DNA from 2 places in the Brevundimonas sp. AVps23W genome. Region 1 is predicted to be linked to the other one. Evidence: predicted binding sites of a transcription regulator. Region 1 holds the regulator's gene; the other holds the start of a gene.
What was found. The regulator LexA, encoded in region 1, represses DNA repair genes until DNA is damaged. The targets are predictions, from matches to a motif close to ATGTTCNCNANNTGTTCT.
Positions count from the first base shown of each region.

Region 2: a site for LexA is predicted at 1,925-1,942, ahead of recA (recombinase RecA). Genes of this name have one in related genera too.

Region 1 is NZ_CM178738.1:1,761,605-1,767,587, reverse strand. Features, by position in the region: gene ACW177_RS08660 (anthranilate synthase component II) at 1-311, shown strand, start outside; gene trpD (anthranilate phosphoribosyltransferase) at 328-1,365, shown strand; gene trpC (indole-3-glycerol phosphate synthase TrpC) at 1,362-2,156, shown strand; gene lexA (transcriptional repressor LexA) at 2,319-3,020, shown strand; gene ACW177_RS08640 (ComEC/Rec2 family competence protein) at 3,001-5,178, opposite strand; gene gltX (glutamate--tRNA ligase) at 5,177-5,983, shown strand, end outside.
Region 2 is NZ_CM178738.1:653,247-659,229, forward strand. Features, by position in the region: gene ACW177_RS03185 (M20/M25/M40 family metallo-hydrolase) at 1-1,876, shown strand, start outside; gene recA (recombinase RecA) at 2,043-3,122, shown strand; gene ACW177_RS03195 (3-hydroxyacyl-CoA dehydrogenase NAD-binding domain-containing protein) at 3,479-5,683, opposite strand; gene ACW177_RS03200 (acetyl-CoA C-acetyltransferase) at 5,700-5,983, opposite strand, start outside.

The DNA of each region.
Region 1 (5,983 bases):
TCCGCGCCAAGACCCTGATGCACGGCAAGACCTCGCCGATCCTGCACGACGGCAAGAGCGTCTTCGCCGGCCTGCCGTCGCCCTTCACCGCCACCCGCTATCATTCCCTGGCCGTGAAGCGCGAAACCCTTCCCGACTGCCTCGAGGTGACCGCCTGGACCGCCGACGGCGAGATCATGGGCCTCCAGCACCGCAGCCGTCCGATCCATGGCGTCCAGTTCCACCCGGAATCCATCGCCACCGAACACGGCCACGACATGCTGGCCAACTTCCTCGAGATCGCCGGCGTGAAGCGCCTCGCGGCCGCCTGATCGTGGCCGCCTGATCATGGCTGACGGGTTCAAGCCGATCCTCGCCCGACTGGTCGAGGGCCACCCCCTGACGTCCGAGCAGGCGCACGACTTCTTCGCCGCCTGCCTGCGTGGCGAACCGACCCCGTCCCAGGTCGCCGCCGCCGTCACCGCCCTGCGGATTCGCGGCGAGACCGTGGACGAGATCGCCGCCTTCGCCCAGGCCATGCGCGACGCCGCCCTGACGCTGGATCATCCGTACGAGGTGATCGACACCTGCGGCACCGGCGGCGACGGCCAGCACACCTACAATATCTCAACCGCCGCCGCCCTGGTCCTGGCCGGCGCGGGCCTGAAGGTCGCCAAGCACGGCAACCGGGCCATATCCTCGAAATCCGGCTCCTCCGACGTCCTGTCGATCCTGGGCGTCAACCTGGCCGCCAGCCCGGCCCAGCAGCGCAAGGCGCTGGACGAGGCCGGCATCTGCTTCCTGTTCGCGCCCGCCTATCACGGCGCCATGCGTCATGTCGGGCCGGTGCGTGCCGAGATCGGTTTCCGCACCGTCTTCAATCTGCTGGGCCCGCTGTCCAACCCGGCCCAGGCGAAACGCCAGGTCATGGGCGTCTATGACCCGCGCCTTCTTGAGCCCCTGGTCGAAGTCCTGGGCCGGTTGGGCGCCACCCGCGCCTGGACCGTCCATGGACAGGGCCTGGACGAACTAGCCACCTCCGGCCCGACCGAAGTGGCGGAATGGAAGGACGGCGCCGTTCGCCGCTTCCAGGTCACGCCCGAAGACGCCGGCCTGCCGCGCGCCTCCATCGACGCCATCCGCGGCGGCGACGGCGAGGAGAACGCCACGGCCCTGCGCGCCCTGCTGGCGGGTCAGACTGGTCCCTACCGCGACATCGTGTTGCTGAACGCCGCCGCCGCCCTCGTGGTATCGGATCGGGCGGCGGATCTCGCGGAAGGCGCCGTCCTCGCCGCCGCCGCCATCGACGACGGCCGGGCCGCCGAGGCGCTGGAGCGTCTGGCCCGCATCACCTCCACGCCGCTGGATACCGAAGACAACGCATGACCGACGTCCTGGACCGCATCGCCGCCTACAAGCGCGAGGATGTCGCCGCCCGCAAGGCCGCGACCACCCAGGACGCCATCGAGGCCCTGGCCCAGGCCGCCTCGGCTCCGCGCGGCTTCCGTGCGGCCCTCGACCGAACCGTCGAAGAAACGGGCCGCCCCGCCCTGATCGCCGAAATCAAGAAGGCCAGCCCGTCCAAGGGCCTGATCCGTCCCGACTTCGACCCGACCGCCCTGGCCATCGCCTACCAGGCCGGCGGCGCCACATGCCTGTCGGTCCTGACCGATGGCCCCAGCTTCCAGGGCGACGACGCCTATCTGGGCCAGGCCCGCGCTGCGGTCGCCCTGCCCTGCCTGCGCAAGGATTTTCTGGTGGATCCCTGGCAGGTGGCCGAAAGCCGGGCGCTCGGCGCCGACTGTATCCTGATCATCCTGGCCATGATCGACGATCAGCTGGCCGCCGAACTGCTGGCGGAGGCCGAGCGCTTCGGCATGGACGCCCTGATCGAAACCCACGACGAGGCCGAAATGGCGCGCGCCTGCGCCCTGGACGGCGATCTGGTCGGGATCAACAACCGGTCGCTCCGCACCTTCGAGGTCGATCTGGAGGTCACCGAGCGCCTGTCCATGCTCAGCCCCGTTCGCGCCCTGCTGGTGGCCGAGAGCGGCATCTTCACGTCCGAGGACGTTGATCGCGTCTCCGCCGCCCACGCCCAGGCCATTCTGGTCGGCGAAAGCCTGATGCGTCAGGCCGACGTCGAGGCCGCGACCCGCAAGCTGCTGGCCGCCTGATTCAACCCGACGCGCGTGGTGAAGCGACGCCGTTAAGTTGACATTAGGCCCAAGGCGTCGAACCGACGCCGTTAAGTTGACATTAGGAAGGAACACTTACAGAACATCGTCAATGTTCACGGCCCGTTCCGATTCGAGGGAAGGGCCTATGAGGGCCTGGCGATGCTCACGCGCAAGCAGCACGAATTGCTGATGTTCATCCACGAACGGATTCAGGAGACGGGCGTCTCCCCCTCGTTCGACGAGATGAAGGAGGCGCTGGACCTGGCGTCCAAGTCGGGCATCCACCGGCTGATCACGGCGCTGGAAGAACGCGGCTTCATCCGCCGCCTCGCCCACCGCGCCCGCGCCCTGGAAGTCACCAAACTGCCTGAACAGGCCACCGCCGGCGCTCCGCGCGGCCGGGCTGGGTTCAAACCCGATGTGATCGAAGGCGGCGGCGGCGCAGCGCGCCCGGCGACGTCCTCAGCCGCCAATGACACCCGCGAACTGCCCCTGCTGGGCAAGATCGCCGCGGGCACCCCCATCGCCGCCATTCAGCACGAGCAGGAACGTCTGTCGGTGCCGGAATCCATGCTGGGCAAGGGCGATCACTACATCCTCGAGATCGAGGGCGACTCCATGATCGAGGCCGGCATCCTGAACGGCGATCTGGTGGTCATCCGGCGCGGCGACACGGCCAACAACGGCGAAATCGTCGTGGCCCTGGTCGAGGGCGAAGAAGCCACGCTGAAACGCCTGCGCCGCAAGGGCGGCTCCATCGCCCTGGAGCCCGCCAACCGGGCCTACGAGACCCGCATCTTCGGTCCTGACCAGGTTGAGGTTCAGGGCAAACTGGTCGGCCTCATGCGCCGCTATCACTGACACCCGGATCCGGCCGGCGCGCCCAGGGTCGATCCCCGCGCACGTCGGCCGTCCACACCGCTTTCCAGCGGTCCGCTCCGTCGCGCCACAACTCCACCGCCCCGCCGCGCGCGAAATCCGCCCCATCCAGCACCAGCCGCCCCTCGCATGAGCTGGGCAGGGCGCGAACGACCCCCCGAACGCTGACGACCGGCGCCGCACGGCACAGGGCCGCCATCTGCTCCACATCCGGCGCTCGCCTGCCCCACCATAGGGCGACCGCCCCCGCCTCGGCGGTCTCGGGTCGGCACGAAGACCGATCACAGACCCAGCCCGCCTCCGCCCGGTCCACCAAAGTCAGACCGCGCCGCCGAGACCAAAGGTCCGCCGCGAACTCGCGCACACCCGGCCGGATCACGACCGCCTCGCCCTGACGATGAAGCGCCGCATTGGTGCCGCCGTCTCCGATCCAGACATCCGGCGTCGGCGCGCGCGGCCAGACCAGCACCGCGGCCGCCAGCGGCAGCCCCAGCCAACGCAGTCGCCCCTGCCACAGACAGACGAACAATACCCCCAGAAAGGCCGCCGGCAGCACATAGTCAGGCGCACTCGCCACCGTCCACACTGCGCCCGGCAGCCCCGCCGTCCAGCCCCCTATCGCCAGCATCAGATCGACGCCCCACCCCGCCACCGCCAGAAATGGAGCCCCCATCCCCAACGGCTCCAACGCCGCCCCCAGCGCCAGGGCCGGCATCAAGACAAAGTCCGCCACCGGCGCCGTGCCCAGATTGGCCAGTAGCCCGTACATGGCCGTCCGGTTGAAATGCTGCATAGCGAACGGCCCCGTCGCCAGTCCCGCCACGACGCTGGCCGCCACCGCCGCCGTCAGCCAGCCGCCGAACCTCTGCGCCGCCACAATCGGCCAGGGCGCGGAAATCTCGCGCACCCGCTTGGGCCAAGCCTCAACCAGGGCTACCAGGGCCGCGGTCGCCGCAAAGGACATCTGGAAGCCCGGCGTGACGATGGCTTCAGGCTGTATCGCCAGCACGGCGAACGCCGCCACCGCCAGCCCGTGCATCGTCACCGCCTGCCGATCCAGAAGAATGGCCAGGAAGGCGATGGAGGCCGTGATCGCCGCCCGCTCAGCCGGGGGCGGCGCGCCTGACACCACCAGATAGGCGCCCACCGCCGCCAGACCCGCGACGGCTGCGACCTTCTTGCCCGGAACCCGCAGCGCCAGCCATGGCCAGGCCGCCACCCCCAGCCGCGCAGCGAAAAATACGAAGCCCCCGACAATCGCCATATGCAGACCCGAGACCGACAGGATGTGCGCCAGGCCCGAATCCCGCATCACATCCATGTCCTCCTGGCTGATCCAGGCCTCGTGGCTGGTGGTCATGGCCGCCGCGATCCCGCCGGTCCGCTCCCCCAACCGCGCCACGATCCGTTCCGCCAGGGCGTAGCGCGCCCCATTCACCGCCATGGCCAGCTGCAACCGCCAAGGCGCCGGCGGCAAATCGATGCGCCGCGTCTCGCCTAGGGCGAAGGCCACGCCCCCCATGCCTTGGAAGAAGGCGTTGCGGCCGAAATCATAGGCGCCGGGGCTGGCGGGCGCAGGCGGCGGATTGAGAATGGCGAACAGTCGGATCGCCTCTCCGGGCCGGGGCGGCTCGCCCAGCACCGTGGCCCGCAGCCGCACCGGCGTCCGCTCTGCCTCCACGCCTCGGATCCACACAGGCGCCACCACGACCCGCGCGCCGTTCTGCCCCGGGCTGTCGACATCGACCACCCAGGCCTCGATGACCGTCGCCTCGCTCAACGCCGGCGCAATCGGCGCGGCCACCACTTCAGTCCGCACCTTGGCCGCCGCAAGCCCGCCGAGCACACAGGCCAGGATCATCAAGGGCCAGGTCCGCCCTCGCCTCCAACCGCGCCGCTTGGCCGTCAACCAGACCGCAAGCGCCGATCCGGCCGCCGCCAGCAGCAGCCACAACAACGGCTCGACCCGCAAGGCGAAATAGATCGCGCTTCCCGCCCCAAAGGCCACCGGCGCCCACAGTCGCCATCTCAACGCCTGTGCTGCGACCTCTTCAGCCAGCCAGACGCTCAATCTCGCGGCGGGGGTAGGCTTTGACGCGTCGGGGCGTATAAGGGCCTCGCTTACGGACCCTTCCCCCATGACCTTGCCCTCTTCGACTGTCGTCACCCGCTTCGCCCCCTCGCCGACAGGCTATCTGCATATCGGCGGTGCGAGAACCGCCTTGTTCAACTGGCTGTACGCCAAGAGACACGCAGGACGTTTCCTGATCCGGGTCGAGGACACCGACCGCGAACGTTCGACCGACGAAGCGGTGAAGGCCATCTTCGACGGCCTGAGCTGGCTGGAACTGTTCGCCGACGAAGAACCCGTCTTCCAGTTCAGCCGCGCCGACCGTCACCGCGAAGTCGTCGATCAGTTGCTGGAGACCGGTCACGCCTATCGCGACTTCACGACCGCCGAGGAAACCGGCCGCCTGCGCGACGCCGCCAAGGCCGAGCGCCGGGCCTTCGAATCGCCCTGGCGCGACCGCACCCCGACCGTCGACGACCTGGCCCTGCCGCACGTCGTCCGCTTCCGCCGGCCTCAGTCCGCCACGGTCACCGTCGCGGACGAGGTCCAGGGTTCGGTCAGCTGGTCGACCGACGACCTCGACGACCTGGTCCTGCTGCGCTCGGACGGGGCCCCGACCTATAATCTCGCCGTCGTGGTCGATGACCACGACATGGGCGTCACCCACGTCATTCGCGGCGACGACCACCTGAACAACGCCGCCCGCCAGAGCCTGATCTATGACGCGCTGGGCTGGACCCGCCCGACCTTCGCGCACATCCCCCTGATCCACGGCCCCGACGGCGCCAAACTGTCGAAACGCCACGGCGCCCAGGCGGTCCACGAATACGCCGAAATGGGCTATCTGCCTGAGGCCATGCGCAACTACCTGGCC
Region 2 (5,983 bases), 1.1 Mb from region 1:
GGCGGCGGCGCTGGGCCTGGCCGCGATTACGACTCAGACGCCCCGGCCCGCGCCGGCGAGCGCCCCTGCTGCGGATTTCTCGGCCGAACGCGCCATGGCGGATGTGCGGGTCATGGCGCGCTCGCCCCGCCCGGTCGGTTCGACCGATCACGCCCTGGTCCAAGCCTATCTGTATGGCCGAATGACGCAGCTGGGCCTGTCGCCGATGCTTCAGGCCGGCGTCCTGTCGCCCGCAGCGGTGCAGCGGATCGAGGCTCGGGGCGAGACGGTCGAGGGCCTGTCGGTGGTCAATCTGGTCGGCGTCCTGCCGGGTCGGAACCCCGGCCTGCCGCTGGTGGTGCTGATGGCCCATTACGACAGCGTGCCGGGCTCGCCGGGCGCGGCCGACGACGCCAGCGGCGTGGCCGCCGTGCTGGAGGCGGTGCGGGCGATCAAGGCGCGCGGGCCGGCCGAGCGGGGCCTGATCGTCCTGCTGACCGACGGGGAGGAGCTGAACCTGGACGGGGCGCGGGCCTTCTTCAGCGAGCATCCGCTGCGTGATCGGGTCGGGGCGGTGGTGAACCTGGAGGCGAGGGGCGGCGGCGGCCGCGCCCTGATGTTCCAGACCGGTCCCGGCAACGCCCAGACCATCGACCTGTACGCCGAAGCGGCGCGCCGGGCGCAGGGCGGGCCGTCCAGCAACGCCCTGGCCATCTTCGTCTATCGCCTGATGTCGAACGACACTGATTTCACCATCGCCGCCGACCGGGATTTGCCGGGGGTCAATCTGGCCTTCATCGGCCGCCCGGCCCAGTATCATTCGCCCAGCTCGACCCCGGACGCCCTGGATCAGGGCAGTGTGCAGCATATCGGCGCCCAGGCGTTGGAGACCGCCGACGCGCTGTTGCGGGCGCCGGTCCTGCCTCAGGCGACGCGGAACGCCGTCTATGCCGATGCCTTCGGCCTGGGGGTGCTGCGGCACGGACCGGACGCGGGCTGGGGGCTGCTGGGCCTGGCCTTTGTGCTGACCGGCTTCGCGGCCTGGGGCGCGCGCCACGCCACGGGCCTGACCTGGCGCCAGGGGGTGAAGGGTTTCACCGGCGGCCTGTGGCTGCTGAGCGCGGGCGTCGTGGTGGCTCAGGCCGCGCGACTTCTGGCCGGGCCAATCGGTGATCGCATCGGCGCATCAGAAAACTATTACATGATGCTGCGCCGCCTGCCCTGGATGGAGGCGGGGGCGGGGCTGGCTGTGCTGGGGGTGATGCTGGCCCTGATGGCGGGGCGCGCCCTGATCGGTCGCCGTCTGCTGGCGGGCGTGGTCGTGGCGGCGGCCGTACTGGCCACGGTCATGGGCGGTTTCAATCCTGTGGTCCTGGGCGCGGCGGGCATCGCGGCGGTGCTGAGCCTGTGGCCCGACGGCGAGGACGAGACGGTCTGGGGCGGATGGCTGGGGGCAATCGTCCTGGTGCTGATCCTGGGGGTTCTGGTCCAGGCCTTTGCGCCCGAGGCGGCCCTGCTGTTCGTCTGGACCGGGCTGGCGGCGGCCTTTGCGGCGGCTCTGGCCGCAGTGATCGGCGCGCGGCTGGAGCGGTGGACGGCCCTGGCGCCGGCCGCTGTAGTCACCGTGGTCGTCGGCGGCTGGCTGGCGGGACTGGGCCATTTCGTCTTCCTGGGCCTGGGCATGGACCAGCCGGGGGCGCTGGGCCTGATCGCCCTGCTGATCCTTGTCCTGGCCAGGCCCCTGGCCCCGCCGAGGCTGGACGCGGCCGGGACGCCGAACCTCGCCGTCCACACCCTCGCCGGTCTGGCGGCGGCCGCGCTGATCCTCGGCTGCGGCCTGTCCATGGCGGCCCGCCACGCCGAGCCGCCGTCAGCGGTCGATGTGACCGCGCCCTGATACGTCAAAATCGGACGCAGGTTTGGGTGTTCTCATCTGTTCTCGATGAGAACATCTTGTGAACCAGAACAAACCGTGCACATAGTCGGTCTCACAAACGGGGGCGGGTCCATGGCGGGTCTCTCCCAAGCTTCTGACGGGAATCATGGCAAGGGAGACGAAGGCAATGGCACAGGCGGCTTTGAAACTGGTGGGCAAGGAAGACGGCGACAAGCAACGGGCCCTGGAGGCGGCGATCGCTCAGATCGATCGCGCCTTCGGCAAGGGTTCGGTGATGAAACTGGGCAAGGCGGGCGTGGTGGCCGAGATCGAGAGCATCTCGACCGGCTCGCTGGGCCTGGACATGGCCCTGGGCATCGGCGGTCTGCCGATCGGCCGGGTGATCGAGGTGTTCGGCCCTGAATCCTCGGGCAAGACCACCCTGGCCCTGCACACCGTCGCGGAAGTGCAGAAGAAGGGCGGGGTCGCCGCCTTCGTCGACGCCGAACACGCGCTGGATCCGGTCTATGCCCAGAAGCTGGGCGTCAATCTCGACGACCTGCTGGTGTCCCAGCCCGACACGGGCGAACAGGCGCTGGAGATCGTCGACACCCTGGTGCGCTCGGGCGCCGTGGACATCGTGGTCATCGACTCGGTCGCGGCCCTGACGCCGCGCGCTGAAATCGAGGGCGAGATGGGCGACAGCCTGCCGGGTCTTCAGGCCCGCCTGATGAGCCAGGCCCTGCGCAAGCTGACGGCCTCGATCTCCAAGTCCAAGTGCATCGTCCTGTTCATCAACCAGATCCGTCACAAGATCGGCGTCATGTACGGCTCGCCCGAGACGACGACCGGCGGCAATGCGCTGAAATTCTACGCCTCGGTGCGTCTGGACATCCGCCGCACCGGCGCGATCAAGAACCGCGACGAGGTGGTCGGCAACACCACCCGGGTCAAGGTGGTCAAGAACAAGGTCGCCCCGCCGTTCCGCGAGGTCATCTTCGACATCATGTACGGCGAGGGCATCTCCAAACTGGGCGAGATCATCGACCTGGGCGTCAAGGCCGGGGTGATCGAGAAGTCGGGCAGCTGGTTCAGCTATGACTCGACCCGGATCGGCCAGGGCCGCGAGAATGTGCGCGAATTCCTGAAACAGAACCCGGACATCGCCGCCTCGATCGAAAAGGCGGTGCGCGCCTCGACCAGCAAGATCGCCGACGAACTGCTGGGCACGCCCGAGCCGGACGAAGGCCAGGATCTCGAAGGCTGACGACCGTCTCGCCTTCCTAGACACTCCGTCGCCCCAAGCGACCCGCCACCGACCCCGCGAGGGGCGGCGGAGCGACCCGCCCGACCTCGTGTCGGGCGGGTCTTTTTTGCTTGGCCTATCGCGCGTTCGCGCTGCTTGAGGCCAGGTTCCACACACCCGCTCATCCCGGCGAAAGCCGGGACCCAGGACTTTGGGCGATCTGTCTCGCCCCCGGGAATCCGTGTTGAGATCCAACGCACTGCCGAGCGACAGAACTGGGTCCCGGCTTTCGCCGGGATGAGCGGAAACGAGGAATCCAAACCAAAACGGGCGACCCGAAGGCCGCCCGTTCCGTACTCACACTAGTCCGCAACCGATCAGGCGGCGGCCTTCTCCGGGGCGAACTTGCCGTAGAAGGTCTCGTTCTTGGCCGCCATGTCGCGCAGCAGGTCCGGGACCTTGAACCGGTCGCCGTAGGTCGCGGCCAGACGGTCGGCGGTTTCCACGAACTGGGCCAGGCCGACGCCGTCGATCATGCTGATCGGGCCGCCGGTCCAGGGCGCGAAGCCCCAGCCCAGGATGGCGCCCAGGTCGGCTTCACGCGGGTCGTCGATGACGCCCTCTTCCCAGCAACGCGCCACTTCCACCGCCTGGCGATACAGCAGGCGCGTCTTCAGCTCGTCGATCTGGGCGAAGGCGGTCGCCTCCTCGGGCTTGTCGATGCCCTTGGTGGTCGGCGCCAGTTCGCTCAGCCCCTTCCAGATGGTCTTGGGCTTCTGGTCATAGTCATAGAAGCCCTTGCCGTTCTTGCGGCCGAAGCGTCCGTCCTCGACCATCTTGGCGACGATGTCTGCGCCTTCCGACGGGACATATTTGTCGCCCAGGTCCAGCGCCGTCTGTTTGGCGATCTTGTAGGACAGGTCCAGGGCGACGTCGTCGTGCATCTCCAGCGGGCCGCGCGGCATGCCGGCCATGCGGCCGATATTGTCGATCAGGGCCGGGCCGTAACCCTCTTCCAGCATCGCCATGCCTTCCATCAGGAAGGTGGAGAAGCAGCGCGAGGTGTAGAAGCCGCGGCTGTCGTTGACGACGATCGGCGTCTTCTTGATCTTCAGCACATAGTCCAGCGCCTTGGCGATGGCGGCCTGACCCGTCTTTTCGCCCAGGATGATCTCGACCAGCATCATCTTGTCGACGGGCGAGAAGAAGTGGATGCCGATGAAGTCCTCGGGCCGGACGCTGGCCTCGGCCAGGCCGGTGATCGGCAGGGTCGAGGTGTTGGAGCCGAAGACGGCGCCCTCGGCCAGCTGGGCCTCGGCGCGCTTGGTGACGTCGGCCTTGATCTCGCGGCTCTCGAACACGGCCTCGACCACCAGGTCCGAGCCCTTGATGTGGTCATAGTCGGTCGTCGCCGTGACCAGGGCCAGGGTGGCGTCATACTTGTCCTGCGTCATCTGACCGCGCGACAGACGCTTCTTCAGGAGTTCCTCGACATGGGCCTTGCCCTTGTCGGCGGCTTCCTGGGTCTGGTCGATCAGGACGGTCTCGATCCCGGCCATGACCTGAACATAGGCGATGCCCGCGCCCATCATGCCGGCGCCCAGGACCGAGACCTTCTTCGGGTCCGACTTGGGCACGCCAGACGGACGCACGGCGCCCTTGTCCAGTTCCTGCTTGGACAGGAACAGGCTGCGGATCATGGCCTGGGCCTGCGGCGTCATCAGGGTCTTGATGAAATAGCGGGTCTCGATGCGCAGGGCCGCGTCCATCGGAACCTGGGTTCCCTCGAAGACGGCCTTCATCAGGTTCACCACGGCCGGATAGTTGCCGTAGGACTGTTTGCGAAGCATGGCGTTGCCGACCATGAAGTTCTGGATGCCGGCCGGGTGATAGGGGCCGCCGCCGGGCAGTTTGAACGACTTGTCGTCCCACGGCTGGACGGCCTTGCCCCCCGACTCGACTTTGGTCTTGATCCAGGTCTTGGCGGCCTCGACCGACTGACCCTTCTCGACCACCTCATGGACGATGCCTGCGCCCTTGGCGTCGTTCGGACGGAAGGACTTGCCCTCGCTCATGGCCATCATGGCGTTCTGCACGCCGACGAGGCGGGTCAGGCGCTGGGTGCCGCCGCCGCCGGGGAAGAGGCCGACCTTGATCTCGGGCAGGCCCAGCTGGATCTTGTTGTCGTTCTCGACCACGCGATAGTGGGTCGCCAGGGTGAACTCCAGCCCGCCGCCCAGGGCCAGGCCGTTGATCGCCGCCGCGACCGGCTTGCCGCAGGTCTCCAGCGCGCGGAAGGCGCCGTTCAGCGCCCAGCCGGCGTCGAACGCCTTTTGCAGGTCTCCGCCGCCCGACATCACCCCGCCGGCGATGTCGCCCAGGTCCGCGCCGGCGCAGAAGCCCGAGGTCTTGCCGGAGGTGATGACGGCGCCCTTGATGGTCTCGTCGGTCTTGATCCGTTCAACCAGTTCGGGGATCTCGGCCATGACCGCGCTGGTGAGGGTGTTCATCGAACGGCCCGGCACGTCGAAGGTGACGACGGCGATACCGTCGGCGTCGATGTCGATCTTGAAGTTTTCCATAGTCATTCGCTCCGGATCAGACGCGTTCGATGACGGTGGCGGTGCCCATGCCGCCGCCGATGCACAGGGTGATCAGGGCCGTCGACTTGTTAGAGCGTTCCAGCTCGTCCAGGGCGATGCCGGTGATCATGGCGCCGGTGGCGCCCAGGGGGTGGCCCATCGAGATGCCGCCGCCGTTCACATTCATCTTGGCGTGGTCGATGTTCAGGGCCTGCATGTAGCGAAGCACGACGGCGGCGAAGGCCTCGTTCAGCTCCCACACGTCGATGTCGTCGGGCGTCATGCCCAGCTTGCCCAGCA